4 regions of the Streptomyces sp. CG4 genome follow, and region 2 is predicted to be linked to each of the others. Evidence: riboswitches for the same ligand, from Rfam matches in the RefSeq annotation. Region 2 holds a riboswitch; each other region holds the start of a gene.
What was found. A riboswitch is a leader RNA that binds a small molecule or an ion and turns the genes downstream of it on or off. The one in region 2 is predicted to bind cobalamin.
Positions count from the first base shown of each region.

Region 1: another riboswitch for cobalamin. It lies ahead of AB5L52_RS15360 (ribonucleoside-diphosphate reductase subunit alpha); the one in region 2 lies ahead of metE (5-methyltetrahydropteroyltriglutamate--homocysteine S-methyltransferase).
Region 3: another riboswitch for cobalamin. It lies ahead of AB5L52_RS33380 (cobalamin biosynthesis protein); the one in region 2 lies ahead of metE (5-methyltetrahydropteroyltriglutamate--homocysteine S-methyltransferase).
Region 4: another riboswitch for cobalamin. It lies ahead of AB5L52_RS06045 (CbtB-domain containing protein); the one in region 2 lies ahead of metE (5-methyltetrahydropteroyltriglutamate--homocysteine S-methyltransferase).

Region 1 covers NZ_CP163525.1:3,405,525-3,413,036, forward strand. The annotation lists gene nagB (glucosamine-6-phosphate deaminase) at 1-112, shown strand, start outside; gene AB5L52_RS15340 (GntR family transcriptional regulator) at 767-1,531, shown strand; gene AB5L52_RS15345 (DUF3311 domain-containing protein) at 1,673-1,936, shown strand; gene mctP (monocarboxylate uptake permease MctP) at 1,933-3,552, shown strand; gene AB5L52_RS15355 (GNAT family N-acetyltransferase) at 3,638-4,192, shown strand; cobalamin riboswitch at 4,174-4,341, shown strand; gene AB5L52_RS15360 (ribonucleoside-diphosphate reductase subunit alpha) at 4,464-6,848, shown strand; gene AB5L52_RS15365 (ribonucleotide-diphosphate reductase subunit beta) at 6,848-7,512, shown strand, end outside.
Region 2 covers NZ_CP163525.1:9,151,855-9,159,366, forward strand. The annotation lists gene metE (5-methyltetrahydropteroyltriglutamate--homocysteine S-methyltransferase) at 1-1,761, opposite strand, end outside; cobalamin riboswitch at 1,915-2,138, opposite strand; gene AB5L52_RS42200 (acyl-CoA dehydrogenase family protein) at 2,355-3,545, shown strand; gene AB5L52_RS42205 (dihydrofolate reductase family protein) at 3,697-3,873, opposite strand; gene AB5L52_RS42210 (OmpA family protein) at 4,167-5,618, opposite strand; gene AB5L52_RS42215 (MBL fold metallo-hydrolase) at 5,978-6,865, shown strand; gene AB5L52_RS42220 (NADPH:quinone reductase) at 6,937-7,512, shown strand, end outside.
Region 3 covers NZ_CP163525.1:7,307,884-7,315,395, forward strand. The annotation lists gene cobN (cobaltochelatase subunit CobN) at 1-136, opposite strand, end outside; gene AB5L52_RS33375 (cobyric acid synthase) at 133-1,641, opposite strand; gene AB5L52_RS33380 (cobalamin biosynthesis protein) at 1,638-2,609, opposite strand; cobalamin riboswitch at 2,707-2,850, opposite strand; gene AB5L52_RS33385 (hypothetical protein) at 3,022-3,249, opposite strand; gene AB5L52_RS33390 (anion permease) at 3,281-4,531, opposite strand; gene AB5L52_RS33395 (lysozyme) at 4,686-5,450, opposite strand; gene AB5L52_RS33400 (class II aldolase/adducin family protein) at 5,640-6,302, shown strand; gene AB5L52_RS33405 (alpha/beta fold hydrolase) at 6,457-7,512, shown strand, end outside.
Region 4 covers NZ_CP163525.1:1,309,769-1,317,280, reverse strand. The annotation lists gene AB5L52_RS06055 ((2Fe-2S) ferredoxin domain-containing protein) at 1-102, shown strand, start outside; gene AB5L52_RS06050 (enoyl-CoA hydratase/isomerase family protein) at 255-1,331, shown strand; cobalamin riboswitch at 1,521-1,659, shown strand; gene AB5L52_RS06045 (CbtB-domain containing protein) at 1,696-1,917, shown strand; gene AB5L52_RS06040 (CbtA family protein) at 1,939-2,691, shown strand; gene AB5L52_RS06035 (hypothetical protein) at 2,839-3,204, shown strand; gene AB5L52_RS06030 (histidine phosphatase family protein) at 3,254-3,838, opposite strand; partial or broken gene AB5L52_RS06025 (short-chain fatty acyl-CoA regulator family protein) at 3,870-4,186, opposite strand; partial or broken gene AB5L52_RS06020 (citrate/2-methylcitrate synthase) at 4,305-4,715, shown strand; gene AB5L52_RS06015 (3-hydroxybutyryl-CoA dehydrogenase) at 4,795-5,673, opposite strand; gene aceB (malate synthase A) at 5,670-7,262, opposite strand; gene aceA (isocitrate lyase) at 7,323-7,512, opposite strand, start outside.

The sequences.
Region 1 (7,512 bases), 5.7 Mb from region 2:
GCTGCACCGCCACGCCACGGTGGTCGTCGACGAGGCAGCCGCATCCAAACTGAAGCTGGCGGACTACTTCCGCCACACCTACGCCAACAAGCCGAACTGGCAGGGGATCTAGCGGGGAGCGCCGAGGGCCGACAGGGGATCCAGCGGGCTCGACACAGGGGCCGGCCGGGAGCCGGCAGGGTTGGGCAGGGCTTGGCAGGACTCGGCAGCGAAGCCGGCCGGGGCTCGGCCCGGGATGGGGCCGGTGCAGGGGGTCTGACGGCGGAGCCCGCTGGGACCAGCAGGGCTGCAGCGAAGCCGGCCGCGACTCAGCCCGGGGCGGAGCCGGTGGAGGGACGGGGCTGACGGCGGAGCCCGCTGAGATCAACAGGGGCTCGGCAGCAGATCCAGCAGGGTCGGCCGGGGACCCAGCCGGGGCACGGGTCTGGCAGCGGAAGCCGGCAGCGGTCAGGAAGGGGACGGCTGAAGGGGACGGCTACGGATCCAGGCGGGATCGGCCGGGCGCCGGCCATGGTTCGAGGCGGGCTCGACACAGGGGCCGGCCGGGAGCCGGCGGGGCTCGGCAGGGGGCGTGGCGGGGCCTCCGCGGCTGCCTGGGCGTGCTTCCTGGGTGCCTGATGGACTAGACCAAGGGCGGGTGCGACGGTATATAGAGGGGATCACGGAGCGTGCGGGGGACTCCTGACCCGCGAAGCCGTGCCACGATGTGAGCCGTGGCCGATAGCAGGTCGGTCGCTTTCGGCATTCGGAGCCGGGAAGGCAGAGCATGAGCACCGACGTCAGCAGTGCGGAGAACGAGGCCGGGACGACCGTCCGTACGGCGCGCGTGCCCAAGTACTACCGCCTGAAGAAGCACCTGCTCGACATGACGGAGACGCAGGCTCCGGGCACGCCGGTCCCGCCCGAGCGCACGCTGGCCGCCGAGTTCGACACCTCCCGCACCACCGTCCGCCAGGCCCTGCAGGAGCTGGTCGTGGAGGGCCGGCTCGAGCGCATCCAGGGCAAGGGCACGTTCGTCGCCAAGCCCAAGGTCTCCCAGGCGCTCCAGCTCACGTCCTACACCGAGGACATGCGCGCCCAGGGTCTGGAGCCGACCTCGCAGCTGCTGGACATCGGGTACATCACGGCCGACGACCGGCTCGCCGGGCTGCTCGACATCAGCGCCGGCGGACGCGTGCTGCGCATCGAGCGGCTGCGCATGGCCAACGGCGAGCCGATGGCGATCGAGACCACGCATCTGAGCGCCAAGCGCTTCCCTGCCCTGCGCCGCTCCCTGGTGAAGTACACGTCCCTCTACACCGCCCTCGCCGAGGTCTACGACGTCCACCTCGCCGAGGCCGAGGAGACCATCGAGACCTCGCTGGCCACCCCGCGCGAGGCGGGCCTGCTCGGCACCGACGTGGGCCTGCCGATGCTGATGCTCTCCCGGCACTCCCTGGACCGCGAGGGCAAGCCGGTGGAGTGGGTGCGGTCCGTGTACCGGGGGGACCGCTACAAGTTCGTGGCGCGACTGAAGCGGCCCGCCGAGTAAGTCCCGGCACGAGCGCGGCCCGTGGACGTTCGCTGAATCGATATACCGATATGCGGACGAGGTCTTCCACTGCCACGACACCGTCACCTAGATTGCCTGCGCATTACACAGGTGATCAGCGAGGGGACGGAGAGCCGTGGCATGTCCGATACGCCTGAAGTGAGACCACCGATCGTCACACCGGTCAGGGTGATCATCGCCCTGTGTCTCGGCGCGCCCTTCGTGGCGCTGCTCTGGGTCGGCTCCTACGCCAAGACGGACCCCGCGTTCATCGGGATCCCGTTCTTCTACTGGTACCAGATGCTCTGGGTGCTGATCTCCACCGCGCTCACCGTGACCGCCTACAAGCTGTGGCAGCGTGACCAGCGCGGCCGTGCGGCCCAGAAGGGCGGTGCGGACAAGTGAAGAACGGCGTCAACGGCGTCGCGCTCGGCGTCTTCATCTTCTTCTTCCTGGCCGTCACGGTCATGGGCTTCCTCGCCGCACGCTGGCGCCGGGCCGAGAACGAGCACTCGCTGGACGAATGGGGCCTGGGCGGACGGTCGTTCGGCACCTGGATCACCTGGTTCCTGCTCGGCGGCGACCTGTACACGGCGTACACCTTCGTCGCCGTACCGGCGGCGATCTACGCGGCGGGCGCGTCCGGCTTCTTCGCGGTGCCGTACACGATCCTGGTCTACCCGCTGATCTTCACCTTCCTGCCTCGCCTGTGGTCGGTGTCCCACAAGCACGGCTATGTGACGACCTCGGACTTCGTGCGCGGCCGGTTCGGCTCCAGGGGCCTGTCGCTGGCGGTGGCGCTGACCGGCATCCTGGCGACGATGCCGTACATCGCGCTCCAGCTCGTCGGCATCCAGGCGGTGCTGGACGTGATGGGCGTCGGCGGGGACAGCAGCAGCAACTGGTTCGTACGAGACCTGCCGCTGCTCATCGCCTTCGGCGTGCTGGCGGCGTACACCTACTCCTCCGGGCTGCGCGCGCCCGCCCTGATCGCGTTCGTGAAGGACGGGCTGATCTACCTCGTCATCGCGGTGGCGATCATCTACATCCCGATCAAGCTGGGCGGCTTCGACGAGATCTTCGCCAAGGCGGGTCACGCCTTGAGCCAGGTCAACCCGGTGACGGGCAAGCCGCGCGGTGCGCTCGCGCCACCGGAGGCGGGCCAGTGGACGTACGCGACGCTGGCGCTGGGCTCCGCGCTCGCGCTCTTCATGTACCCGCACTCGATCACCGCGACCCTGTCCTCCAAGAGCCGTGACGTGATCCGCCGCAACACCACGATCCTGCCGCTGTACTCCCTGATGCTCGGCCTGCTGGCCCTGCTGGGCTTCATGGCGATCGCGGCCGGAGTGAAGGTCAAGAACGGCCAGTTGGCGATCCCGCAGCTGTTCGAGGACATGTTCCCGAGCTGGTTCGCGGGGGTCGCCTTCGCGGCGATCGGCATCGGCGCGCTCGTACCCGCCGCCATCATGTCGATCGCGGCGGCGAACCTCTTCACCCGCAACATCTACAAGGACTTCATCAAGCCGGACGCCACCCCGAAGCAGGAGGCCCAGGTCTCCAAGTCCGTGTCGCTGCTGGTGAAGGTCGGCGCGCTGGTCTTCGTCCTCACCATGGACAAGACGGTCGCGATCAACTTCCAGCTGCTGGGCGGCATCTGGATCCTGCAGACCTTCCCGGCCCTGGTCGGCGGCCTGTTCACCCGCTGGTTCCACCGCTGGGCGCTGCTCGCCGGCTGGGCGGTCGGCATGGCGTACGGCACGGTCGCCGCGTACGGCGTCGCCTCCCCGACCCAGAAGCACTTCGGCGGCTCGGCCAAGGAGATCCCCGGCATCGGGGAGATCGGCTACATCGGCCTGACGGCGTTCGTCCTCAACGTCGTCGTCACCGTTGTCCTGACCCTGATCCTGAAGGCCGTGAAGGCTCCTGAGGGCATCGACGAGACCAAGCCGGAGGACTACACGGCGGACGCGGGAGAACCGGGCGTCCAGAAGGAACTGACGCCCACCGCAACCCCCTGAGAGGCGCGGGGAACTGCGCGAGCAACCCGCAGCGGGCCGCCGAAAGCAAGTGCTACGGCGGCCCGCTCACTTGCACACTCACACCATGGACATCCTCATCCGCCCCGCCGAACCCACCGAACACGCGGAACTCGGCGAGATCACAGCGCATGCCTACCTCGACGACGGCCTCCTCGACTACGGCGGGACCGACCCGTATCTGCCCGCCCTCAAGGACGTGGCCGCTCGCGCGGCCGCGGCCGAGGTCCTCGTTGCCATGGCGGGCGAACGGCTCGTCGGCGGCGTGACCTTCGTCCCGTCGGGCGGCCCCGTCGCCGATATCGCCGGTCCGGGCGAGGCCGAGATCAGGGCGCTCGCGGTCGCACCCGACGCCCGGGGCCGGGGCATCGGCGAAGCCCTCGTCCGTGCCTGTCTCGACCGCGCCCGGCGCACGGAGGGCTGTACCGCCGTCGTCCTGTCGAGCTCTCGCCGTATGCACGCCGCCCACCGGCTCTACGAACGCCTCGGCTTCGTCCGTACACCCGAGCGGGACTGGAATCCCGTGCCGCACCTGGACGACATCACTCTGCTCACCTACGAGTTGACGCTCCGAGACCGTCGCGACACAACATCTGGTGGTGCCACGACAGCCCGGCACTAGATGTATGCTCGTCCTCGCTGTCGCCACAGGGGAATCCGGTGCGAATCCGGAACTGTCCCGCAACGGTGTACTTGTGCATGTCCGCCCCCGAGGCGGAGCGCATCGCACAGGAGTCAGTCCGAGGACCTGTCGACAGCGCACCCGACCGTCCGGTCCGGGTGCCCTGAGACGTCCGGGCCTCGTGGAATGGGCCGGTGGACGCGACGCGTGCGCGCTCGTGGCTGCCCCCTGTCCTCCGCAGGCCCCCGTGCCGAGCGAGGGAGAGCCCCACGTGACCATCGCGCCAGCAGATCCGGCTTCAGTCGGCGAAGTCAGCGAGCTGAAGACCGACGGTCCCGGTACCGCGCTGCTGCGGACCCTGACCGAGCTGACCTCCGACCTCCCCGACGCCGACCCCGGCCGGGTCGCCGCCGCCGCGCTGCGCGGCCGGTCCGCCCGTGCCGACGAGGCGGAGTTGCGCGAACTGGCCACCGAGGCCGCCGCCGGGCTCATCTCCGAGGACCCCGCCTACTCGAAGCTGGCCGCCCGGCTGCTGACCCTCTCCATCCGCGCCGAGGCCGCCTCGCAGGGCGTGACGTCCTTCACCGAGTCCGTCGCCGTCGGCCACCGCGAGGGCCTGATCGCCGACCGCACCGCGGAGTTCACGCGGCTCCACGCGGCCCGCCTCGACGCCCTGGTCGACCGGGCGGCCGACGACCGCTTCGGCTACTTCGGCCTGCGCACGCTGCACAGCCGCTATCTGCTGCGGCACCCCCTCACCCGCAAGGTCATCGAGACGCCCCAGCACTTCATGCTGCGGGTGGCGAGCGGCCTGGCCGAGGACGACACCCCTCGCTCCGTGGACGAAGTCGCCGCGCTCTACGGGCTCATGAGCCGCCTCGACTACCTCCCGTCCTCCCCCACGCTCTTCAACTCCGGCACGCGGCACCCCCAGATGTCGTCCTGCTACCTCCTCGACTCCCCGCTGGACGAGCTGGACTCCATCTACGACCGCTACCACCAGGTGGCCCGGCTCTCGAAACACGCCGGCGGCATCGGACTGTCGTACTCCCGGATCCGCAGCCGCGGTTCGCTGATCCGCGGCACCAACGGGCACTCCAACGGCATCGTCCCGTTCCTGAAGACCCTGGACGCCTCGGTGGCCGCGGTGAACCAGGGCGGCCGGCGCAAGGGCGCCGCGGCCGTCTACCTGGAGACCTGGCACTCCGACATCGAGGAGTTCCTGGAGCTGCGGGACAACACCGGTGAGGACGCCCGCCGTACGCACAACCTGAACCTCGCGCACTGGATCCCGGACGAGTTCATGCGCCGGGTGAACGCCGACGCGCAGTGGTCGCTGTTCTCCCCCGCCGACGTGCCGGAGCTGGTGGACCTGTGGGGCGAGGAGTTCGACGCCGCCTACCGCAAGGCCGAGGCGGCAGGTCTGGCGAAGAAGACCCTGCCGGCCCGTGAGCTGTACGGCCGGATGATGCGCACCCTCGCGCAGACCGGCAACGGCTGGATGACCTTCAAGGACGCCGCCAACCGCACCGCCAACCAGACGGCCTTGCCGGGGCATGTGGTCCACTCCTCCAACCTCTGCACGGAGATCCTGGAGGTCACGGACGACGGCGAGACGGCGGTCTGCAACCTGGGCTCCGTCAACCTGGGTGCCTTTGTCGACACAGTGACCGGCGGCCTCGACTGGGAGCGGCTGGACGAGACCGTCCGCACCGCCGTCACCTTCCTCGACCGCGTGGTGGACATCAACTTCTATCCGACCGAGCAGGCGGGCCGGTCGAACGCCAAGTGGCGCCCCGTCGGCCTCGGCGCGATGGGGCTGCAGGACGTCTTCTTCAAGTTGCGCCTGCCCTTCGACTCGCCGGAGGCCAAGGCCCTGTCCACGCGGATCGCCGAGCGCATCATGCTCGCCGCGTACGAGGCCTCCACCGACCTCGCCGAGCGCAGCGGCCCGCTGCCGGCCTGGGAGAAGACCCGTACGGCCCAGGGCGTGCTGCACCCCGACCACTACGGCGTCGAACTGACCTGGCCCGAGCGCTGGGAGGCGCTGCGCCGGCGTGTCGCCGAGACGGGCCTGCGCAACTCGCTGCTCCTCGCCATCGCCCCGACGGCCACCATCGCCTCCATCGCGGGCGTGTACGAGTGCATCGAGCCGCAGGTGTCGAACCTGTTCAAGCGCGAGACCCTGTCCGGTGAGTTCCTCCAGGTCAACTCCTACCTGGTGCAGGACCTGAAGAACCTCGGCGTGTGGGACGCGCGCACCCGCGAGGCGCTGCGCGACTCGGGCGGCTCCGTGCAGGAGTTCGTCTGGATCCCCGAGGAGGTGCGGGCCCTGTACCGCACCGCGTGGGAGATCCCGCAGCGCGGCCTGATCGACATGGCCGCCGCCCGCACCCCGTTCCTGGACCAGTCCCAGTCCCTGAACCTGTTCCTGGAGACGCCGACCATCGGCAAGCTCTCCTCGATGTACGCGTACGCCTGGAAGTCGGGCCTGAAGACGACGTACTACCTGCGCTCCCGCCCGGCGACCCGGATCGCCCGCGCCGCCCAGGCTCAGGCGCAGACCCAGACCCCCATCCCCGCGCAGGCGGTCGCCGACCCCGACGCCGTCGCCTGCTCCCTTGAGAACCCCGAGTCCTGCGAGGCCTGCCAGTAATGAGCACCAGCACCACCCGAAACACCAATCTCCTCGACCCGGGCTTCGAGCTGACGCTGCGTCCCATGCGCTACCCGGACTTCTACGAGCGCTACCGGGACGCGATCAAGAACACCTGGACCGTGGAGGAGGTCGACCTCCACTCGGACGTCGCCGACCTCGCGAAGCTGACCCCGGCCGAGCAGCATCTGATCGGCCGGCTGGTGGCCTTCTTCGCGACCGGCGACTCGATCGTCGCGAACAACCTGGTCCTGACGCTGTACAAGCACATCAACTCCCCCGAGGCGCGGCTCTACTTGAGCCGTCAGCTCTTCGAGGAGGCCGTGCACGTCCAGTTCTATCTGACGCTGCTGGACACCTACCTGCCCGACCCGGAGGACCGGACGGCGGCCTTCGCGGCCGTCGAGAACATCCCCTCCATCCGCGAGAAGGCCGAGTTCTGCTTCAAGTGGATCGACTCGGTGGAGCAGATCGACCGGCTGGAGACGAAGGCCGACCGCCGGCGCTTCCTGCTCAACCTGATCTGCTTCGCCGCGTGCATCGAGGGCCTGTTCTTCTACGGCGCGTTCGCGTACGTCTACTGGTTCCGCAGCCGGGGTCTGCTGCACGGTCTCGCCACCGGCACCAACTGGGTGTTCCGTGACGAGACGATGCACATGTCCTT
Region 2 (7,512 bases):
CTCGGCCAGGGGCTGGTCGTCCCGGACGAAGGACCAGGCGAGCATCGTGACGGGGCCGGTGAGCATGCCCTTGACGGGGCGGTCCGTGAGCGACTGGGCGTACCGCGTCCAGCGCACGGTCATCGGCGCCGGTCGCGCGATGTCACCGGCGAGGATCGGCGGGCGGACGTACCGGGTGCCGTAGGACTGGACCCAGCCGTGCTGGGTGGCGAGGTAACCGGTGAGCTGCTCCGCGAAGTACTGCACCATGTCGTTGCGTTCGGGCTCACCGTGGACCAGGACGTCCAGTCCGGTCTTCTCCTGGAAGGAGATCACCTCCCGGATCTCCGCCTCGATGCGCTCCTCGTAGCCGGTCGTGCCGATGCGGCCGGCGCGCAGGTCGGCGCGGGCGGTGCGCAGGTCGGCGGTCTGCGGGAACGAACCGATCGTGGTCGTGGGCAGCAGCGGCAGACCGAGCCGGGCCCGCTGCGCCGAGGCCCGTTCGGCGTACGGCTGGGAACGGCGGACGTCGGCCTCGGTGACGGAGGCCGCCCGGGACCGTACGGCCGCGTCGCGGGTGATGGGGGAGTGGGCGCGCGAGGCCAGGTCGGCCCGGTTCGCGGCCAGCTCCGCGGCGATCGTGTCGCTGCCCTGGGCGAGGCCCTTGGCGAGGGTGACGACCTCGGCGGTCTTCTGCCGGGCGAAGGCGAGCCAGCGCAGGATCTGCGGCTCGATGTCCCGTTCCAGGCCGGCGTCGAGCGGCACGTGCAACAGGGAGCAGGACGCCGACACGTCCACCCGGTCCGCGAGACCGAGCAGGGTGCCGAGCGTGGCGAGGGACTGCTTGAGATCGTTGACCCAGATGTTACGGCCGTTGACGACGCCGGCGACCAGGCGCTTGCCGGGCAGCCCGCCGACGGCGGCGAGCGCGTCCAGGTTGGCGGCGGCCGCCTCGGTGAAGTCCAGGGCCAGGCCCTCGACCGGGGCCTTCGCCAGCACGGGCAGGGCTTCGCCGAGCCGGTCGAAGTAGGAGGCGACCAGCAGCCGGGGCCGGTCGGTGAGGGCGCCGAGGTCGCGGTAGGCGCGGGCGGCGGCGTTCAGTTCGGCCGGGGTGCGGTCCTGTACGAGCGTGGGCTCGTCGAGCTGGACCCACTCGGCACCGGCCGCGCGCAGGTCGGCGAGGATCTCGCCGTACACCGGCAGCAGCCGGTCCAGCAGCGTGAGCGGTTCGAAGTCGGCCGGCACGCCCGGTGCGGGCTTGGCCAGCAGCAGATAGGTGACCGGCCCGACGAGGACGGGCCGGGCGCTCAGGCCCAGCGCGAGGGCCTCCGTCAGCTCCGCCACCTGCTTGGCCGAGTCGGCCGTGAACACCGTGTCCGGGCCCAACTCGGGTACCAGATAGTGGTAGTTGGTGTCGAACCACTTCGTCATCTCCAGCGGGGCGACGTCCTGGGTGCCGCGCGCCATGGCGAAGTACCCGGCGAGCGGATCCGCGGCGACCGCCTCCTGGTGGCGTGCGGGGATCGCGCCGAGCATGACGGTGGTGTCGAGTACATGGTCGTAGTACGAGAAGTCGCCGGTCGGCACCTCGTCGACGCCGGTGTCCGCCAACTGCCGCCAGGTGCTTCGGCGCAGTCCGGCGGCGGTGGCCCGGAGGGCGTCGGCGGTGACGCGGCCCTTCCAGTAGCCCTCGATCGCCTTCTTCAGTTCACGGTTTCGGCCCTGACGGGGGTAGCCGTACACGGTGGCCCGTGCTGCCGCGGCTGCGGACCTGCTGGTCACGGAGATCTCCTTCGCGAGATGAATCCCTGAGATCCCGGCGACGGGACGCGAGCGCGAAGGGGTGACGGACCGCACGGCAACGGCTCACGCCGTCCGTTCGGTTCGGTACGCCGACCCGCCCTCGAGGTCACCGGGATGTCCGCGCACGAGGTGTCCCGCACGCGGGCAGTTGGCAGGTCTTCGGACTCGCGGGCACGTCCTCCCCCAGGAGGACACCTACTGGCCGTCGCTTCCCAGGCCCGGTACCTCGGACCCAGTGCGTATGACGGCGGTCGTTCCCGCTCACCGCTGCGGGGCAGTCCCGGATTCCCACCGGGTTCCCTCTTACGACGCGTCCCGCCTGGCTGACGGGGCGAACCAGCTGCAGGGGACACCCTACGGGGCCACCCGCGGTGCGGTGGCACACGTCCGGCATTCGGAAGGTGAGGTGAGACACGCGGCCGTGGCGTGCCCCGCGCGTCCCCGCGGCCCGCCGGCGGGCCGCGGCGGCCTGAAGCCGGTCGGGTGATTGACGGGCCGCTCCCGGCTTGGGTGCGGCCCGTCGCGGGCTCGGCCGGAGAGACTGCGGCCATCCCAGTGGAGGTGGCGAATATATGCTCAGCGACAGCACAGCGGCGATCCTGGCCGAGAGGGCGAGCGTGGCGGAGGTCGTCGCCGCTGCTCCGCGCGTGGCGCAGATCGCGGCGCGGTGCAGCGAGGAGACGGAGGCCGCCCGGCGGCTTGCGCCCGAGGTGGTCGAGGCGGTGCGGGAGGCCGGGTTCGCCCGGCACTTCGTGCCCGCGGCCTTCGGCGGCACGCAAGGCGGCTTCGTGGACATGACCTCGGCGGTGATCCTGGTCGGCGAGGGCTGCGCCTCGGCGGCCTGGGCCGCCTCGCTGTCCGCCTACGCGGCTCGTTACGGGGCGTTCCTGCCCCCGGAGGGGCAGGCGGTGCTCTGGGCCGACGGGCCGGACGCCCTGATGGCGGGTGCGCTCATGCCGGCCGGCAAGGCGGAGCGCGTCTCCGGCGGCTGGCGGCTCAGCGGTGAGTGGAAGTACATCAGCGGGGTGCGCTTCGCCGACTGGGTCTTCGCCTGCTCCGCCGTACCCGGCAAGACGGGCCCCGACGGGCGGGGCGAGGTGCGGTTCTTCGCGGTGCCGCGGGCCGACATCACCGTGAAGGACACCTGGTTCACCCTGGGCATGCGCGGGACGGGCAGCGACACCATGGTCCTCGACGACGTGTTCGTGCCCGAGGAGCTGACCCTGTCCCGGTTCGACATCAACGCGGGGCGGGCCACGGCCTCCGAGGCCCGGTGCCACACGGTCCCCGTGCACGCCTTGAACGCCCTGCCGCTCGCCGTCCCCGTGGTGGGCGCCGCGCGGGGCACGGTCCGCGCCGCGGCCGAGCAGAACCTCCGCCGGACCGACCGGCGCGGCGCCCCGCTGCGCGAGAAGCCGCCGGTGCAGATCGACCTGGCCCGCTCGGCGGCCGAGGTGGACGCCGCCGAGCTCCTCGTCCAGCGGGCCGCGCGGGTCGCCGACGGCGTCGAGGAGACCAGGGACGGCGAGGCGGCGGTCCGCGGGCCCCGGGACTTCGCGCTGGCGGTCGAACTGTCCGTGTCGGCCGCCGAACGCCTCTTCCGTGGTACCGGCACGACGGGCCACTTCGAGTCCGACCCCGTCCAGCGGTTCTGGCGGGACGTCAACACCGCCGCGTCCCACGTGATCTTCTCCTTCGAGGCCGCCGGGGCGGCCTATGGCGCCTGGGCGCTGGGCGCCGAGAGCGCGGAGCCGAAGCGGTGACCTCGCCGACGAGGTAGGACGCCGCGCGGCGAGATCGCGGTAGAACACCGCGCGAGACCGCGGACGCCGTGGCGGTGGCGCTACGGCGTCCGCGGTTTCGCGGTCGCACAGCCCCCTGCATCCGGCGGGTACACGCATGCGTCCGGGATCGCTACACGAAGCGGTACTTCAGGTGGGTGGCGAGAGGTGTGTCGACCACCCTGACCCGCTTGAGGCTCCGCCCCCCGGCGCCCACTCCCTCGAAGAGCCGCTGCCCCGCGCCGAGGAGCGCCGGCACCACGTGCAGCTGCAGCTCGTCGATGAAGCCCTCCCCGAGGTACTGCCGCACCGTGCTCGCCCCGCCCGCGATGTCGACATTCCGGTCCCCGCCAGCTCGCCAGGCTGTGGATCCACTCGAAGAGCGGCTCGGCGCTGTCTCCTCCCGGGTTGTCGACGCGGACGCCGGTGCCGGCGACGTAGCCGTCGAGGGAGATGGCCATGTCCGCGGTCACGGTCACGATGGATGCTCCTGAAGTCCGTGGGGTGTCCTGCCTTCACCCTCACGTCGATCGGGAGCCCGCGCATTCGACAGACCCGTACGACATCCTTGAGAACCGGGTGACGAGCCGGGCCGCGGCGCGGTCAGGCGCGGTTGCCCGGTACGTACTCCTCGGGGCGGTCCGCCGGGTAGACCGCCGCCATCGGACGATCGCTGTGCGCCCGGGTCCTGACGGTGATGCGGTCGCGGGCGATGCCGAGCCCGACGAGTTGGGCCACCACGGCGTCGGCCCGCTTGCGCGCCAGGTTCCGCGGCGGGAGCGGACCACCGCGGGCGTGCCCTTCGATGACGATCGGTGCCGCCGACTGCCGCCACGCCGGGGCGACCCGGTCGAGCAGGGCGGCGCTGTTGGGCAGCAGGACGTCCGAGTGGTTCTCGAACAGTAGGTGCGGGACGGTCGTGGTGGCCACCGTCAGCGGATTGAGCGCGGTGATGCGGTTCTTGGCGTGAAAGCTGCGCTCGCCACCGGGCTCGTACATCTTGAAGTACCACATGTCGCCCATCGCGGACCTGGTCTCCCGCTCCAGCACCTCGCGGGCCGCCCGCATGGCCTGCGGCGGCGGCATGACCTGTCCGGGGTTGGCGCCCGCGTAGGCCTCGGCGGTCTGCCGTGCGGCCTCGCGCAGCAACTGCTCCATCAGTGTGTTGCGGTTGAAGTTCTCCAGGGTGATCTGGTCGCCGCCGTCGCTGCTCTCGGCCACCACGGCGGCGTAGTGGTAGACCCAGATGCGCTCGGCGGGCACTCGGTTGCGGGAGAAGTCGAAGTTCCCGGGGACGCCCGGGCGCGGCTCGGAACCGATGGTCTGCGTGGTGAGCGCCTCGCCGACCCGGGCCCGGGCGTGCTCGTTGAGGCCGATGGCGTACTCGTTGTCCTGGAGCTCCTGGTGGTACAGGCTCGTGCCGTAGGCCTCTCCGGGCGCCTGCTCCGGATCGGCGCTCTGCGTCGCCCCGGCCGCCTCGCGCGGATTCCTCGGCGGCCGGGCCGAGGTCAGCGCGCCGGCGAGCCGCGGGAGCCCGGTGACCCCCTTGGGGCCGATGCCCGAAGCGACGGCCTCGCCGCCGGGCCCGCGGAAGACCGCATGGCCCAGGGGCCCGCCGGTCAGCTTCTGGGCGACCTCCACGCACTCGTGCTGGACCAGGTGCATGAACCTCGTCAGGACGACGTCGTCCAGATCGTTCGCCAGCCGCGGCCGGACCACCACGAGCCGCTCCCCGTCGGCGTTGGGCAGTGAGTGGCCGCCCGGGGCCAGCCGGACGTAGCTGCCTGAGTCGGCCAGCGACCGGTTCGCGGCGGCCACGACGGCCGGAACGGCGTAGAACTCCTTGGCCCCGAACTCGGAATTCATGGCCAGCGAAGGGTCGTTGGACCAGGTCAGGGTGACCGGGGCCGTCGCCGGGCCGTGTCGTCCGACCGTGCCTTGGAAGCCGCCCTGGTCGAGGGTCACGGTGACCGCGGGTTCGTTCAGCGCGAAGGCCGGCAGCCGGTCGCCGGACGCCGCGTCGAACTGGGGCGTGGCCGGGGCGGAGTCGTCCACGTATCGCTGGATCCGATGGACGTAGGAGGTGGCCGCGCGATTGCCGGCGGTGCGCTGCGTTTCGGCGGCGCTGTCCGTCCGCCTGCTGTCGCGTGCATACCCCCCTCCCAGGCTGGCGTCGGGACCCGGCGGGGCAGTCCGCGGTGCACCCGGCAGTGCCCTCCGGGGACATCCGGACCCCTGCCGAGGCGACCCGCCGCCCCCTGACCTGAAACGCATGCCGTTCCCCAGGGCGGCCCGCTCAGAGCAGCGCCCCGCCGCAAGCACAAGATCCGGGCCCTCTTCCTTTATCCGAGGGGCGTGGATACCTCTGGAGACAGAGAAACCGGATGGCGGAAGAGACGCGGAATGGACGAGCCATGGGCGAGGAACGGTTCGAGGACGGCTGGTACGTGGACGAGCGATGCACCAACTGCGATGTCGCACGGCAGCTCGCGCCCGACCTGATCGGCGAGGCCGACGGCCGTTCGGTCGTCCTGCGCCAGCCACGCGACCGCGCCGAGGTACGGCTCCTGAACGCCGCCGCGCATGCCTGCCACACCCGCTCCATCCGTCCCCCGGGCGGACGGCTGGACACGGCACAGGACCCCTTCCCGCTGGCCCTCGACGACACCGTGTACCTGTGCGGACACAACTCCACGCACACCGCGGCCGCCAACTCCTACCTGTTACGTCGCCCCGGCGGTACCGTGATGATGGTGGACACCCCGCGCTGGAGCAACGAGCTGGCCGCCCGCTACGAGGAACTGGGCGCCGTCACCGACGTCCTGCTCACCCACCGCGACCATGTCGCGCACGGCCGGCGCTACGCCGACCGCTTCGGCGCGCGGCTGTGGATCCACGAGGGAGACCTCGACGCCGTCCCGGACGCCGACCACGTCCTGCACGGCACCGACCCGGCGGAGATCGCGGACGGTGTGATCGCCCACCCGCTGCCCGGCCACACCCAGGGCAGCGTGCTCTACGTCGTCGACGAGCGGTACTGCTTCAGCGGCGACAGCTTCTACTGGTCACGTACGACCGGGGACCTCGAGGTGGCCGAGAGCGTCACCTGGTACTCCATCACCGAGCTGGCCGCCTCCTTGGCGCGGACCGCCGGCCGGCTGCGCTTCGAGTGGCTGCTGCCGGGCCACGGCGACCGCTGGCACCTGCCCGCCGACGAGATGGCCAGGCGACTGCGCAGGCTGACGGAGCACACGGGTGAACTGAAGCCGCGACCCGTCGACTTCACTGCGGTGCGCTGGTAGCGGTCCGGTCGAAGCCGTCGTAACGAGACGATCCGGTGGTTGAGCGGACGTATGTGGAACCATGTCATCCCATGCGTGCTGCCTACATCGAAGAGCTGGGTCCGGCGGACGTCATCCGGTACGGCGAGATCGCCGCTCCCCGGCCCGGCCCCACCGATGTGCTGGTCGACGTCCTGGCCACCACGGTCAATCCGGTGGACACGTTCGTGCGGTCGGGCCTCTTCCCCACACACATGGACTTCCCCTTCGTCGTGAGCCGTGACCTGGTCGGCAGGGTCGCCGAGACGGGCCCCGGTGTCACCGGCTTCCGCGCCGGGGACCGGGTGTGGTGCAACAGCCTCGGACACGGCGGCAGGCAGGGCGCGGCGGCGGAGCGGGTGGTGGCGGCCGACCGGCTGTACCACCTGCCCCACAGCGTCGACCCGTACGCCGCAGTCGCCGTGCTCCATCCGGCGGCGACCGCGTATCTGGCGCTGTTCGTCCACGGGCGGCTCCGCGTGGGGGAGACCGTGCTGGTCGCCGGCGGCGCGGGCCGCGTCGGCAGCGCCCTGCTGACCATGGCGGTACGGGCCGGCGCCCGGGTCCTCGCGACGGCCGCTGCGCGCGACGCGCACTACTGCGCGGAGCTGGGCGCTGCCGAGGTGTTC
Region 3 (7,512 bases), 1.8 Mb from region 2:
CCGCGCCGTCGAGCAGCCCCGGCAGCTCCTCGGTGACGCCCACCCGGGTCGGGTTGCCGATGCGGTAGTCCGCGCCGGAGGCCCGGGCCGCCAGCAGATCCGTGTCGGCGGTCGACAACAACAACACTGTGCTCATGCAGGCGCTCCCGGGGGGATGAAAGGCAGTCCTTGCGGCGCGCCCGACTCGATGAGCCGCCACAGCGCGTCCGTGTCCGCGTGCTGTTCGATCAGGTCGCCGAGCCGGTCGAGCTGCTCCTCGCGCAGCGCGGCGAAGGAGGTGTCCGGCGCGGGCACGAAGCGGCGGCCCGCGGCGGCGGCCACCTCGCGCAGGAAGGCCCGCCGGAAGCCGTCCGACTCCAGCGAACCGTGCCAGTGGGTGCCCCAGGTCCGGCCGACCCGGCAGCCGTCGAGGAAGGGTTCTCCTCCCTCTATGGAGGCGACGCCGTGGTGGATCTCGTACCCCTCGACCCGCTCGCCGAGAGCTTCCCCTTCCGGCCGGGTCAGCATCTTCTCGCGGGCGAACCGCACCCGCACGGGCAGGATCCCCAGGCCGGCCACGTGCCCCTCGCGGCTCTCGACCTCGTCCTCGATGTGCTCGCCGAGGATCTGGAACCCGCCGCAGACGCCGAGGGTCGGGCGTCCTTCGGCGGCCCTTGTGACGAGCGCCTGCGCGAGCCCGCGCTCGCGCAGCCACTGCAGCGCACGCACCGTGCCCCGCGTGCCCGGGATCACCACCAGGTCCGCGTCCGCCAGCTCCTCCGGGCGGTCCACGAACCGCACCACGACCCCCGGTTCGGCGGCCAGCGCGTCCACGTCCGTGAAGTTGGACATCAGCGGGATCGCGCACACGGCGACGCGCAGCACGTCCTCGCCGACCGGGGGAGTGACGGCCGACTCGCGGACGGTGCCGCGCAGCGACACCCGCAGGCCGTCCTCCTCGTCGATGCCGAGCCCGTGCCGGAAGGGGAGGACGCCAAAGGTGTGCCGCCCGGTGAGGCCGTGGAGCATCTCCAGCCCGGGCTCCAGCAGGGAGACGTCGCCGCGGAACTTGTTCACCAGGAACCCGGCGACCAACTCCTGGTCCTCGGGCGAGAGCAGGGCGACCGTGCCGAAGAAGGAGGCGAAGACGCCGCCGCGGTCGATGTCGCCGACGACGAGCACGGGCAGCCGCGCGTTCCGCGCGATCCCCATGTTCACGATGTCCGTCCGGCGCAGATTGATCTCCGCCGGTGAACCCGCACCCTCACAGATCACCGCGTCATACGTGCCCCGCAACTCGGCCAGGCAGTCCAGCACCGTGCCGAGCAGCCGCTGCTGCCGCCCGCCGTGGTAGCCGCGCGCGCTCAGCTCGCCCACCGGCTTGCCCAGCAGCACCACCTGACTGCTCTGCTCGCCGCCGGGCTTGAGCAGCACCGGGTTCATCAGCGCGGTCGGCTCGGTCCGGCACGCCTGGGCCTGCATGGCCTGCGCCCGCCCGATCTCCGCGCCCTCGCGGGTCACGAAGGAGTTGAGCGACATGTTCTGCGCCTTGAACGGCGCGACCTTCACGCCCTGACGCACCAGCCACCGGCAGATCCCGGCCGTCACGACGCTCTTGCCGGCGTCGGAGGTGGTCCCGGCGACGAGGAGTCCCCCGTTCACTTTCCACGTCCCTTCGGGCTCTTGAGGCTCTTGACGCTTGTGACGAGGAGGCGCGCGGCGACCGTGGTGCCGAGCGCGAGCAGGCCGACGCGGCGGGAGAGCCGTACCGCCCGGTCGACGTCGGTCACCCGGACCGCCCGGCCCCTGCCGCCGTTGAGGACGGGCCGGCGCTCGACCCGGCCGCCGTAGGAGAGCGTGCCGCCCAGGCGGACGCCGAGCGCGCCCGCGAACGACGCTTCGACGGGGCCCGCGTTGGGGCTCGGGTGCCGGTGGGCGTCGGCCTGCCAGGCGCGCAGCGCACCCCGCGGGTCGGGTCCGGCCGCGGCGGCGAGTACGGCGGTCAGCCGGGCGCCCGGCCAGCCGGCCACGTCGTCGAGGCGGGCCGAGGCCCAGCCGTAGCGGCGGTAGCGCGGGGACTTGTGACCGACCATCGCGTCCAGCGTGTTGACGGCCCGGAAGCCGAGCAGCCCGGGCACCCCGGCCACGGCTCCCCACACCAGCGCGCCCACGACGGCGTCGGAGGTGTTCTCGGCGACCGACTCGACCACGGCCCGGGCGATCCCGTCGGCGTCCAGCGCCTGCGGGTCCCGGCCGCACAGATGCGGCAGCCGCGCCCGCGCCGTCTCGACGTCCCCGCGCTCCAGGGCGCTGCCGATGGCGCGGGCCTCGCGGGCGAGCGAAGTGCCGCCGACCACCGCCCAGGTGGCGGCGGCGGTCAGCGCGACGGAGGCGGCGGGGGAGGGGCGTACGGCGCGTGCGGCCACCGTGCCGAGTGCGACGGCGCCACCGGCGCACACCACGGTGTGCAGGGCGCCCCAGCCGCGGTGGTCGTGCCACAACGCGCCGTCCACGGCAGCGGCCGCACGCCCGAACGCGGCGACCGGATGCCCGCGGCGCGGATCGCCGAGGAGCAGATCACCGAGAAGGCCGGCGGCGGCGCCGTACGCGTAACTGCGATCGGCACCCATCGGCTCAGCCGGCCGTAGGTACAGGAGCGGGCCTGGCAGGGGTCCTTCGGCAGCCGGGCATGGCGATCGGTGTCCTCACTCAGGGTGTCCGCGCCCTGGTTCGACGAGATTCGGCGGTGAGAGTTCCTGGCTCCCGGGGGGTTCTTCCCCGGTGACAGTGGCGGGACCGCGCCGGATTCGCACCGGCTTCCTCTCCTGCCGCCGTACATGGCGTGGGCAGTCCACCACGCGCCCGGAACGGCCGTCAACTTGCCGTTGACCTGCACGGGGAGAGTGTGCCGATCCCCACATCGCGGGGCGCCCGTGGCCGGTGCGCACGGCGAAGGCTCCCCTCCGCGGCGGGCGGAGAGGAGCCTTCGTGAGGGTCGGTTCGCGGTGCCTGTGACGGTACCGCCCGGTTCCTGGCGGGCTGTCAGGCCTTGGCGACGATCAGGTAGATGCCGTACGCCACCGCCGCCGCGCAGGCGGCGAAGCAGACGTAGGCACCGGTCACGGCGAGCGTGGCGGAGCCGCCCTGCGCGGCGGCCTTCTCGCGTCGGGCCAGACCGCCCACACCGAGGGTGAACAGGGTCACCAGGGCCACGGTGAACACGAGGCTGACGCCGAAGACGGAGCCGATGGCTGCCCAGTCGATCTTCATGATGCTTCCTTCGGTAACCGGGTGGCCGGGGTCAGACGGTGGCGGCCGGCGGGGCGGTCCGGGTCGTGGGCTCGGCGGGGGCCGGGGCGGCGATCGTCGCCGTCAGGTCCTCGGCGACCGTGCCGGCCGGGGGCGGGGTCACGGCGGCGATGGCGGTGGTCACCACGCCGGGCGGCTCCTCGGTCTCGGCGACGACGTTGGTGTGGTCGATGACCTCGCGGCGGGAGATCTTCCAGATCGCGGCACTGGCGGCGACGAGGAAGACCGCGACGGCGGCGGTGCCCCAGTCGCCCAGGTCCGTGACGGACTCGGCGCCCGCGCCGACCACCGCGGCGGCCGGCAGCGTGAGCACCCAGGCGACGGCCATCCGGGTCGCGGTGGACCAGCGGACCACGCCGCCCTTGCGGCCGAGGCCCGCGCCCATCACCGAACCGGAGACGACATGTGTGGTGGAGAGGGAGAAGCCCAGGTGCGAGGAGGCCAGGATGGCGGTCGCGGCGCTGGTCTGGGCGGCGAAGCCCTGGCGCGGCTCCAGGTCGGTCAGGCCCGTGCCCATGGTGCGGATGATGCGCCAGCCGCCGATGTAGGTGCCGAGCGCGATGGCCAGGCCGGCGGAGAGGATGACCCAGACCGGCGGGTTGGAGCCGGGGGCGATGGCACCGCCCGTGATCAGCGCGAGGGTGATGATGCCCATCGTCTTCTGGGCGTCGTTGGTGCCGTGCGCGAGGGAGACCAGGCCGGCGGAGGCGATCTGCCCGGCGCGGTACCCCTTGCGGGTGGCCTCGCCCTCGGCCTTGCCGCCGATGCCGTAGGAGAACCGGGTGGCCAGCATCGACGCGAGGCCGGCCACGACCGGAGCGGCGACCGCCGGGAGGAGCACCTTGGTGACCAGGACGTCACCGTGGACGGCGCCGAAGCCGGCGGAGGCGACGGTGGCGCCGATCAGGCCGCCCATCAGAGCGTGCGAGGAACTGGACGGCAGGCCCACCAGCCAGGTCACCAGGTTCCAGAGGATCGCGCCGACCAGGGCGGCGAAGATGACCTCGGGACGGATGCCGGTCTCGTTGACGAGACCCTTGGAGATCGTCTTCGCGACCTCCACGGAGAGGAAGGCGCCCACCAGATTGAGGGCGGCGGACATGGCCACTGCGATCTTGGGCTTCAGAGCGCCTGTCGAGATGGTGGTGGCCATCGCGTTGGCGGTGTCGTGGAAACCGTTCGTGAAATCAAACGCGAGTGCGGTGACGACCACAATCGCGAGGATCAGCGAGAAGCTTTCCATTTACCCAGGCAATCTTTCGAGGTCATTGGCTGGACGAACGTAGGCAACCTGGATGAACGGAAGGTGAACTGAGGCGGGCCTGGGGGTGTCCTGGGAGGGGGGTTGGTGTTCCGTTTCGCTCCGGTTCGACACCGGTGCCCCAGACGCCCCTTGGCTACCGGCTACGCGCGAAGACCCGCAGCCGGCTCTGGGACCCGTTGAAGAGATCCTGGTCACCCGGGAGCGTGCCCTCGGACTGGTACTGCCAGAACGTCCAGTAGTGCCACCCGCCCGGCAGCGCCCCCGGCTTCTTGACGCCGTGCCGGGCGATCCACAGCGGATGACTCTTCGAGAACGCGCGGCTGTTGCCGGTGCAGAGCTTCCACCACTGGCTCGTCGTGTAGATCACCGGGCGGCGGCCGGTCCTGCGCTTGACCTCGTCGCTGAAGGACCGGATCCAGCGGACCATCCGCTTCTTGCTCAGCCCGTAGCACTTGTGCTTCTTGTTGTACGGGTTGTACTCGATGTCCAGCGCGGGCGGCAGCGTCCAGCCGTCCGCCCGCCAGCCGCCGCCGTGCCGCACGAAGTACGCGGCCTGCTTGGCGCCGGACGACTTGTCCGGCCGGGCGAAATGGTACGCGCCCCGGACCAGGCCCGCCTTGTGCGCACCGTTGTACTGCTGGGCGAAGTAGGGGTTGCGGTAGTTCGTGGACTCGGTCGCCTTCACGTAGACGAACCGCGCGCCCTTGGACCGGGAGCCCTGCCAGCCGACGCGCTTCTGGTGGGACGAGACATCGTGACCGCGGGGCTTGCTCACGGCCAGCGCCGGAGCTCCGGCCGCCGCGGCCGCGGTGCCCGCGGTGCCCGTCAGGGCGAGCGCCGCCGTGGCCGCCACGAGGACACCGGCGCGGCGACGGAAGGGTGTGCGTTCACTGGCCATGCGTCTCCCCAGGTCGGCGGACGCAAGATCGTCCGGCGGTCAAGGGGGACCATTGAAGGCCTGGCGATCCCCCGAATCAGCGCCCATTTGCGGCGATTCACCGCGACTTCCGCCTTTCGGGGGTACGTACTTCCGGCCGGAAGCACCCGCCCACCCCCTGACCGCGGGCGCGGCTGGCAGGATCGCGGCATGGCTGAACAGCGGCGGGACGCGGAACGGGAACACCTCTGGGCGGAACTGGTCGCCACGGCACGGCGGACCGTAACCGACGGACTGGTGGTCGGCACCTCGGGCAACGTCTCGGCGCGCGTCGGCGACCTCGTGCTGGTCACCCCGTCGGGCGTGCCGTACGACCGGCTCACCCCGGACGACCTCACCGGCGTCGACCTCACCGGCCGCCAGGTGCTCGGCACGCTCGCGCCGACCAGCGAGCTGCCCATGCACCTCGCCGTCTACCGCTCCACCGACGCCCGCGCCATCGTCCACACCCACGCCGTGCACGCCACGGCGGTCTCCACCCTCGTGCCCGAGCTGCCCCTGGTCCACTACATGGCGGCCACCCTCGGCGGCCCCGTCCGCGTCGCCCCCTACGCCACCTACGGCACCGACGAACTGGCCGAGAACATGCTCCGCGCCCTGACCGACCGCACCGGCTGCCTCCTGCAGAACCACGGCACGATCACCTACGGCGCCACCCTCGACCAGGCCTACGACCGCACCGCCCAGCTGGAGTGGATGTGCCACCTGTGGCTGACGGCGTCGTCCATACCGGGTCTGACCCCGTCCCTGCTGACGGAGACACAGCTGACGGAGGCGGCGGCACGCTTGAAGGGGTACGGCCAACGGAAGTGACCACCACTCTTCGGCTCCGCTGATCCTCCTTTGATCCTTGTCCGTTGTGAGGGCGAGGCAGTGGGGGAGGCGCCGAACCCGGCCGCCCCCCGCCGCGCGCACCCCGGCGCTCTTTCGGCTGGCCGGTGGCCCGAACCCCCACGACACTGGACCCGTGCGCCCAGTCAAAGCGACCGCCACCGCAGTCACCGCGGTCCTCGCCGCCGGCGTGGCGTCCGTCGCCGCCGGCCGGCTCGCCAGCGACGCCGCGCTGAAGGCGCCCGCAGGCCGCCCCCTGCCCACCGAACCCCGGCTCACCGTGCACGGCACCGCCGCCGGCCAGATCACCCTCACCCGCGATCTGGCCTCGCTGCGCCCCGGCACCTACGGCCTCGCCGGCGACGGCTCCCACGCGGTCGTCGGCCCCGTCCTGGAGGCGGCCCGGCACGCGGCCGACACCGTCGTACGCCGCCTGGAACGCGTCACACACGGGAGCCTCGCCGCCGGCGACGCGGTGTGGCTCACCCCGAACCTGTACGTCGGCAATCCCGGCACCGCCCTCGGCCTCGACCACGCCGACATCGACGTGCCCGGCGAACTCGGCGAACTGCCCGCCTGGTTCGTGCCCGGCGCCCGGGACACCTGGTTGATCGCCGTCCACGGCCTCGGCACCACCCGCGAACAGGCCATGAACCTCATGGCCCCGCTGCACGCCCGAAGGGTGCCGGTCCTCGCGCTCGCCTACCGGGGCGACCTCGGCGCCCCCGTCCCGCCGGACGGACTGAACCACCTCGGCGAGACCGAGTGGCGCGACCTGGACGCGGCGATCCGCTACGCCGTCCGCTACGGCGCCCGCCGGGTCGTGCTGCTCGGCTGGTCCACCGGCGCCACGATGGCGCTGCGCGCCGCCGAGCGCTCCCCGGTGCGCGAGCGCATCGCCGGACTGGTCCTCGACTCGCCGGTGCTCAGCTGGGAGGTCACCCTGCGCGCCCTCGCCCGGGCCCGCCACACCCCGCCGCTGCTGCTGCCGCTCGCCGTACGGGCTGCGCAGGGCCGCGCCTGCCTGCACGCCGACCGGGTCGCCGAGATCACCGACCCCCGGCGGCTCACCGTGCCGACCCTGATCTTCCACGGACCCGACGACCAGGTGGCTCCCTGGGAACTCTCCCGCCGCCTGGCCCACCGCCGCACCGATCTGGTCGCCCTGCACACCGTGCCGCAGGCCCCGCAC
Region 4 (7,512 bases), 7.8 Mb from region 2:
TGGGTGCGCGCCGGCGGCCCGGGCGTGGCTCCCCGGCCGGACATCCTCGACCTGTACACGTTCACACCGCCCCGACGACGACTCGGCGAAGACCGGCCGTAGCCAGGAAGGGCATGCCGCGCGCTCGCACCGCAGCCGCCGGCGTGCGCCGCGGGAACACCGTCCGCGGCCTGCGCACCGGTCCCGCAGATCCTGGAAGGAACCAAGGAGATCATGTACTTCATCGTGGCCCGTGACCTGCCGGAGGCGTTCGGATGACCGGCAGCGGGGAACCCGTCCTGTTCCACACCGCGGGCCGGGCCGCCCACATCACGCTCAACCGGCCCAGAGCCCTCAACGCCCTCACCCACGCCATGGTGCGCCGTATCGACGAGGCACTGACGGCGTGGGAGCACGACCCGGCCGTCGAGACCGTGGTCATCACCGGCGCCGGAGAGCGCGGACTGTGCGCGGGCGGCGACATCCGTGCCATCCACGACGACGCCCGCGCCGGCGACGGCACCCTCTCGGCCGCGTTCTGGCGCGACGAGTACCACCTCAACGCCCGTATCGCCCGCTATACCAAACCGTATGTCGCGCTCATGGACGGCATCGTGATGGGCGGCGGGGTAGGCGTCTCCGCGCACGGCAGCGTCCGCATCGTCACCGAGCGGTCGCGGATCGCGATGCCCGAGACCGGCATCGGCTTCGTCCCCGACGTCGGCGGCACCTATCTGCTCGCCCTCGCCCCGGGCGAACTGGGCACCCACCTCGCGCTGACGGGCGCGCAGATCGGCGCCGGCGACGCCCTGCTGTGCGGCCTCGCCGACCACTACGTACCGTCCGCCGCGCTCCGCTCCCTCGTCGACGACCTCGCCGAGATGCCCCTGCCGGACGTCCTCGCCCGGCACGTACAGCCGCCGCCACAAGGGGAGTTGACGGCAAGGCGCGAGTGGATCGACGGCTGTTACGCCGCCGACTCGGTCGAGGAGATCGTTCAACGGCTGTTCGCCCACGGCGGCCCGGACGCGAAGGAGGCCGCCGATACCCTGCTCGCCAAGTCGCCCACCGCCCTCAAGGTCACCCTGGCCGCAGTGCGCCGCGCCCGGCGTCTCGGCCCGCTGGAACGGGTCCTCGACCAGGAGTACCGCGTCTCCTGCGCCGCCCTGAGCACAGCCGACCTGGTGGAGGGCATCCGCGCCCAGGTCATCGACAAGGACCGCGATCCGCGCTGGTTCCCGAAGACCCTCGCCGAGGTCTCCGACGCCGACGTGGCCCGCTTCTTCGCCCCGCTCGGCGACCGCGAACTGGGGCTCGCCGGGCCCGGCGACGCCCGGGAGGCGGCCTGGTGAGCAGGACCGTCGCGTTCGGTCGACCCGGGCACTTGGACGCCCGCATGGCCGCCGAACCGGCGAGGTCGCGGCGGCCTTCATCGACGAACGACCGCCGGAATTCCGCCACTGCCGACCCACCGGCCCTCTGCCGTCCCGCCTGGTGGGAGAGGAAGATCACGTCGGGCGGAGGCGGTCTTGGCCATGGTCGCGTCACGCGGTACGGTCGGTCCGATATCGACGACGGCGACACGGAAGCCGGTGGGAATCCGGCACGGTCGCGCCACTGTATGCGGGACCCCCAGGGGGCTCGTGAGTCAGACCCGTGGCCGTCGTCCTGTGCACCACCGAGATGGGACGCGAACTCCCAGAGGAGGGTCCTGCCATGGCGCAGACCGTCGCCCAGCCGACAGCCACCACCCCCGTCGTTCCCGCCAAGCTGCCGCTGAAGGCGATCGCTCCCTGGGCGGTGTTCTTCGGCATCCTCATGATGGTCCTGCTCTACTTCGTCGGCGCCGAGCAGGGCGCCACCTCCGTGTTCAGCGGCACGGACGTCCACGAGTGGGTGCACGACGCCCGCCACCTGCTCGGTTTCCCCTGCCACTGACGCGAGGGACCCCGTGCACACATGAAATCCGCAACCGTACGGAACCTTCTCGTACGGGGCATGCTCGCCGGCCTCGCGGCCGGCGTGCTCGCCCTGGTGGTGGCCTATCTCCTCGGTGAGCCGAACGTCGACAAGGCGATCAGCTTCGAGGACGCCCACTCCCACGAGCACGAGATGGCGGTCGTCTCCCGCTCCCTGCAGTCCACCGCCGGCCTCGCCACCGGCGTCCTCGTCTACGGGGTCGCCTTCGGCGGCATCGCCGCGCTCGCGTACTGCTTCGCCCTCGGCCGCGTGGGCCGCTTCAGCCCGCGCGCCACGGCGCTGCTGCTGTCGGGCTGCGCCCTGTTCGCCGTGTACGTGGTGCCGTTCCTGAAGTACCCGGCCAATCCGCCGTCGGTCGGCAGCCCCGACACCATCGGCAAGCGGACCACCCTGTACTTCCTGATGATGCTGCTCAGCGTCCTCCTGGCGATCGCCGCCACCCTCCTGGGCAAGCGGCTCGCGCCGAGCCTGGGCACCTGGTGGGCGACCGTGGTCGCGGTGGCCGCGTTCGCCGTCGTGATCGGCCTGGCCTACCAGTTCCTGCCCGTCGTCAACGAGGTGCCCAAGGACTTCCCGGCGACCCTGCTGTGGCGGTTCCGGCTCTCGGCACTGGCGATCCAGACCGTCATGTGGGGCGGATTCGGCCTTCTCTTCGGCGAGTTGGCCGAGCGGGTGCTGAACCCCAAGCCGGCGGCGGCCAAGAGCGGACGTGCGGTTCCGGCCGCGCACTGACTCCTTCCGGACAACAGAGGGCCCTTCGGAACCTTCCAAGGGCCCTCTGGCGTTCAACGGACACCGATGCACACGGGATTTCACGGGCAGGGCACGGAAGCCGGCCGATCGGGCGCCCACCACCCGGGCGAGGCGCGGAGGAAGCGGATGGCCAGACCTTCACAGCCGCGCCGCATCACCCTCGGCGGCCGGGACGCGGTCGCCCTCACCCTGGAGGAGTACGAGCAACTGGCCGCCAGTCGCCGCCAGATCGGCGGCCAGAGCGCCCGCGTCCGGGTCCTCGCCCAGCAGGCCAAGCGCAACGAACGGCTCCTGCACGACCTGGAGGCGCTCATAGCCACCCCGGGAGAGCCCTGCCCAGGGCAGACCCCAGCGGAGACCTGCCAGGGGCACCCCCACATGGCACCGGCCACGAGCCCCGACGGCGAGCCCGTGGTGGACGCCACCGCGGCCCCCTGCCTGCGCTGCGCCGTGGCGGCACTGCTGCGCCGCCATCGGGGCCCGACAGCCTGAACGGCCCTTCGGCGCTCCCTGGTCGGCCTGAACCCCCGGCCGGCGGCGCCTAGTCGTCCTCCTCCGGTGCGGCCAGCGGACGCCCCAGCCGCAGATTCCACCGCCCGGACCGGCCGCTGAGCTCGGTCACGGTCAGCGGCGGCACATCGAGGCGCCAGAAGACCGAGGCGGACAGGTCGAGGGCGGCGACGACGGCCGCCCGCACCACCTCCGGCTCGACCACGGCGACCGTACGGCCGTCCATGTCCTGGGCGGTGTCCAGCCAGCGCCCGATCCGCTCGCACACGTCCCGCACCGACTCCCCACCGTGTTCCGCCCAGCCGGGATCGGTGAGCCAGCGGCCCACCGCCTCCGGCTCCGCGGCCCCCACCTCCTGCAGGGTGCGGCCCCGCCAGCGGCCCACATCGAGACCGGCCAGCTCCGCTGCCGCCGCGCCGTCGAGGCCGAGTGCCTCGGCCGTCTCCCGGCAGCGCACACTGGCGGAAGTGACCACGCGGGCGGGTGCGGGCAGTGACCCGGCCGCCGCCCGGGCACCGGCCGCGCCGATGTCGTCGACGGAGTCGCCGTCGTAGAAGCGGGCCTGCCGCAGAGATGGGCTCATGGCGGGCGAGACGAAGGTCACGCGGCTGGTCACGCGGCTGCTCCTGGTGTCCGTGTCATCGGTGTCATGGGGTGCGGGACTCGACCGCGTACGGCACATACGGACGCCGGTCCGGGTCGACGGCCGACCGTCCGCCGGCCGGGGGCGGGCCCGCTGGCCGCAGTCGCGACGCTCGCGGATCCGGCAGCCCAGGCCGCCGGCGGTTCGCGGCCCGGGGGTCGTCCAGGGTCACCATGCCCCGCGCGCCGAGTTCGCCGTCGCGCTCGCCCGCGAACTGCGGCACGCGGACCGTCGTTTGGAGATGTCGCCGGCCCGGTCGACCCGCAGGAACGAGAACGGCACGCCCCGTCGCCCGGTGCGCTGCAGGGTGCTCATCCGGTGGTCCAGCAGTGGGCCATGCTCCAGCAGCGCCGGTTGGCCGGCGGTCGGCCGGTCGCCGGACCATGCGCACACCTCCTCGCCTCGCCCGCGAACTTAGCATCCGCGGAATGCGCCGACGGAGGTCGGCGACCCGCGCCGGGCCGAGGAGCAGCTGGAGCAGGCGCCGGCCGGCGGGCGGAAGATCACGGGCTTCGGCCATCGCGTCTACGAGCACAGCGACTCCCGTGTGCCGATCACGCGGGACGCCCTGGACCGCCTGGTCGCCCGCGCCACCGACCCCGAGATCCCCCGTCTCGCCGAGCTGCACGCGGCCCTGCATCACGCCATGCTCGCTCACCCGCAAGGGCGTCCATCCCCACCCCGACTACCCGGCCGGGCTCGCCCGCCACCTGATCGGCTTCGACACCTCGGCCTTCACATCCCTCTTCGCGATGAGTCGCAGCACGGCCGGACCACCCACGTCACCGAACAGCTCGCCCACAACGCGCTGGTCCGGCCCCTCGCCGCCTACGCGGGTCCGGACCAGCGGGCGGCGTGCGCGGCGGCGGGTAGCGGGCCGAGCCCTGGTCGCGCGGGCGGTCTCCGCCCTGTTCCTGCGGGCGGTGGCCTCAGTCCTGGTCGTACGGGTCGTACGGGTGGAAGCCGCGGCCGGTCTTACGGCCCAGCAGTCCCGCCTCGACCATCCGCTGGAGCAGCGGGGGAGGGGCGTAGAGGGGCTCGCGGAACTCGTCGTACAGCGACTCGGCGATGGAGGCGACCGTGTCCAGGCCGATGAGGTCCGCGAGTTTCAGCGGGCCCATGGGGTGGGCGCAGCCCAGCTCCATGCCGGTGTCGATGTCGGCGGCGGTGGCGAAGCCGGACTCCGCCATCCGGATCGCGGACAGCAGATACGGCACGAGTAGCGCGTTGACGACGAAACCCGACCGGTCCCGGCTGTGGATCACCGTCTTGCCCAGTGTGCGGCCCGCGAACTCCTCGGCCGCGGCCACCGTGTCGGCCGACGTGTGCAGCGAGGTCACGACCTCCACCAGCGGCAGCACCGGAACGGGGTTGAAGAAGTGCAGGCCCACGACCCGGTCGGCCCGTCCGGTCGCCCTGCCGAGCCGCATCACCGACAAGGACGAGGTGTTGGTGGCCAGCACGGCCGCCGGATCCTCGACGATCTTGTCGAGTGCCGCGAAGACCTCGGTCTTGGCGTCGGGGCTCTCCACGACGGCCTCCACGACCAGCTGCCGGTCGGCCAGGTCCGTCAGGTCGCCGGTGAAGACGAGCCGGGCGAGCGCGTCCTGTGCGGCGCTCTCGGGCAGCTTCCCGCGTCGCACGGCGCGGTCGAGCGAGCCCGCCACCCGTTCCCGCGCGGCACGGGCCGCGGCCGCGTCCACCTCGCACACCACCGTGTCCAGACCGGCCCGCGCACACACCTCGGCGATCCCGGCGCCCATCTGGCCGCCACCGACCACGCCCACCCTTCGGATACGCCCGCTCATGACCCCTCCTTCGCGTGCCGCACGAGATGACGGGAGTAGGCGTCCGGTGTGAAGAACAGTGGCAACTCCCCGGACAGCGCGGTGCGTTCGAACAGCGCCCGCGCCTCCTCCACCGGCGCCCAGGGATACTCGGCGCCGAGCTTCGCGGTCTCCTCGTCGAGCAGCCGCAGGACCGTCTCCCGGTCGATCACCCGGTGCCGCAGCCACTGCCAGACCTGCACCCGGGCGAACTCGGCGGTGGCCGCGTCCGCCATGAGGCCGTGGAGGGCGACCGCGCCCTGCCCGCGCAGCCAGGCGGCGAAGTAGCGCAGCGCGACAGCGATGTTGGTGCGCACGCCGTCCGGGGTCGGCGGGCCGCTGAGCCGGCGCACGGACAGCAGGTCACCGGCCGTCACCGCCACGTCGTCCCGCGTCCGGTCGAGCTGGTGCGGCCGGTCGCCGAGGACGCCGTCGAACACCGCACGGCACACCGGGACGAGCCCCGGGTGGGCCACCCACGAGCCGTCGAACCCGTCCTCCGCCTCCCGCTCCTTGTCCAGCCGCACCGTGGCCGCCGCGGCCTCATGGGCGTCCGGGTCCTCGCCGGGCACCTGCGCGGCCATCCCGCCGATCGCATGGGCGCCGCGCCGGTGGCAGGTGCGCACGAGCAGTGCGGTGTACGCCCGCATGAAGGGCGCGGTCATCGTGACCTTGGCACGGTCGGGGAGCAGGCAGTCGGTGCGGTGGCCGAAGGTCTTGATCAGGCTGAACAGATAGTCCCAGCGGCCCGCGCTGAGGCCGGAGCTGTGCTCGCGCAGCTCGTGCAGGATCTCCTCCATCTCGAACGCGGCCGTGATCGTCTCGATGAGCACGGTGGCGCGGACGGTGCCCCGGGGGATGCCGAGCAACTCCTGGGCGAGGACGAAGATGTCGTTCCACAGCCGGGCCTCGTACCGGTTCTCCAGCTTCGGCAGACAGAAGTACGGGCCGTACCCGGCGTCGATCTGCCGCTGGGCGCAGCGGAAGAAGTACAGACCGAAGTCGACGAGCGCGGCGGGCACCGGCCGGCCGTCGTACTCCAGATGCTCCTCGTCCAGATGCCAGCCGCGCGGTCGTACGACGATGGTGGCGAGCTGCTCCCCGAGCCGGTACTCCTTGCCGTCCCCGGCGGTGAAGTCGATCCGCCGCTCGACGGCGTCCAGCAGGTTCAGCTGGCCACCGATGATGTTCTCCCAGGTGGGAGCGGTCGCATCCGCGAAGTCGGCTATCCACACCCGGGCGCCGGAGTTGAGTGCGTTCACCGTCGTACGGCGCTCCGGCGGGCCGGTGATCTCGACCCGCCGGTCGGTCAGACCGGGCGCGGGCGGCGCGACGCGCCAGCTCGGGTCGGCACGGACGGCGGAGGTGACCAAGGGGAAGTCGAGCAGGGACCCGGCGGCCAGGCGCAGGGCCTGTCGGCGGCGTTCCCTCATCAGGTCCTGGCGGCGTGTGCCGAAGGCCGCGATCAGACGACCGACGAAGTCCAGGGCGGCGGGGGTGAGGATCTCGTCGTGGCGGTGGCCGGGTGCGGCGAGGACGCGGACATGGTGGGTCAGTGCGGTGGTGGACATCGGGTTCTCCTGCGGGAGGAAGGGGAGCGGGGGCCGTGGGCCCCCGCTCGGCCGGGCTGCCTAGTGGAACTGCTCCTTCTCCGTGGACCCGGCCAACGCGGTGGTCGAAGAGGCGGGGTTCACGGCCGTGGACACCAGGTCGAAGTAGCCGGTGCCGACCTCGCGCTGATGCCTGACCGCCGTGAAGCCGTCGGCCTGCGCCGCGAACTCCCGCTCCTGCAGGCCGACATACGCGGTCATGCCGTGCTCG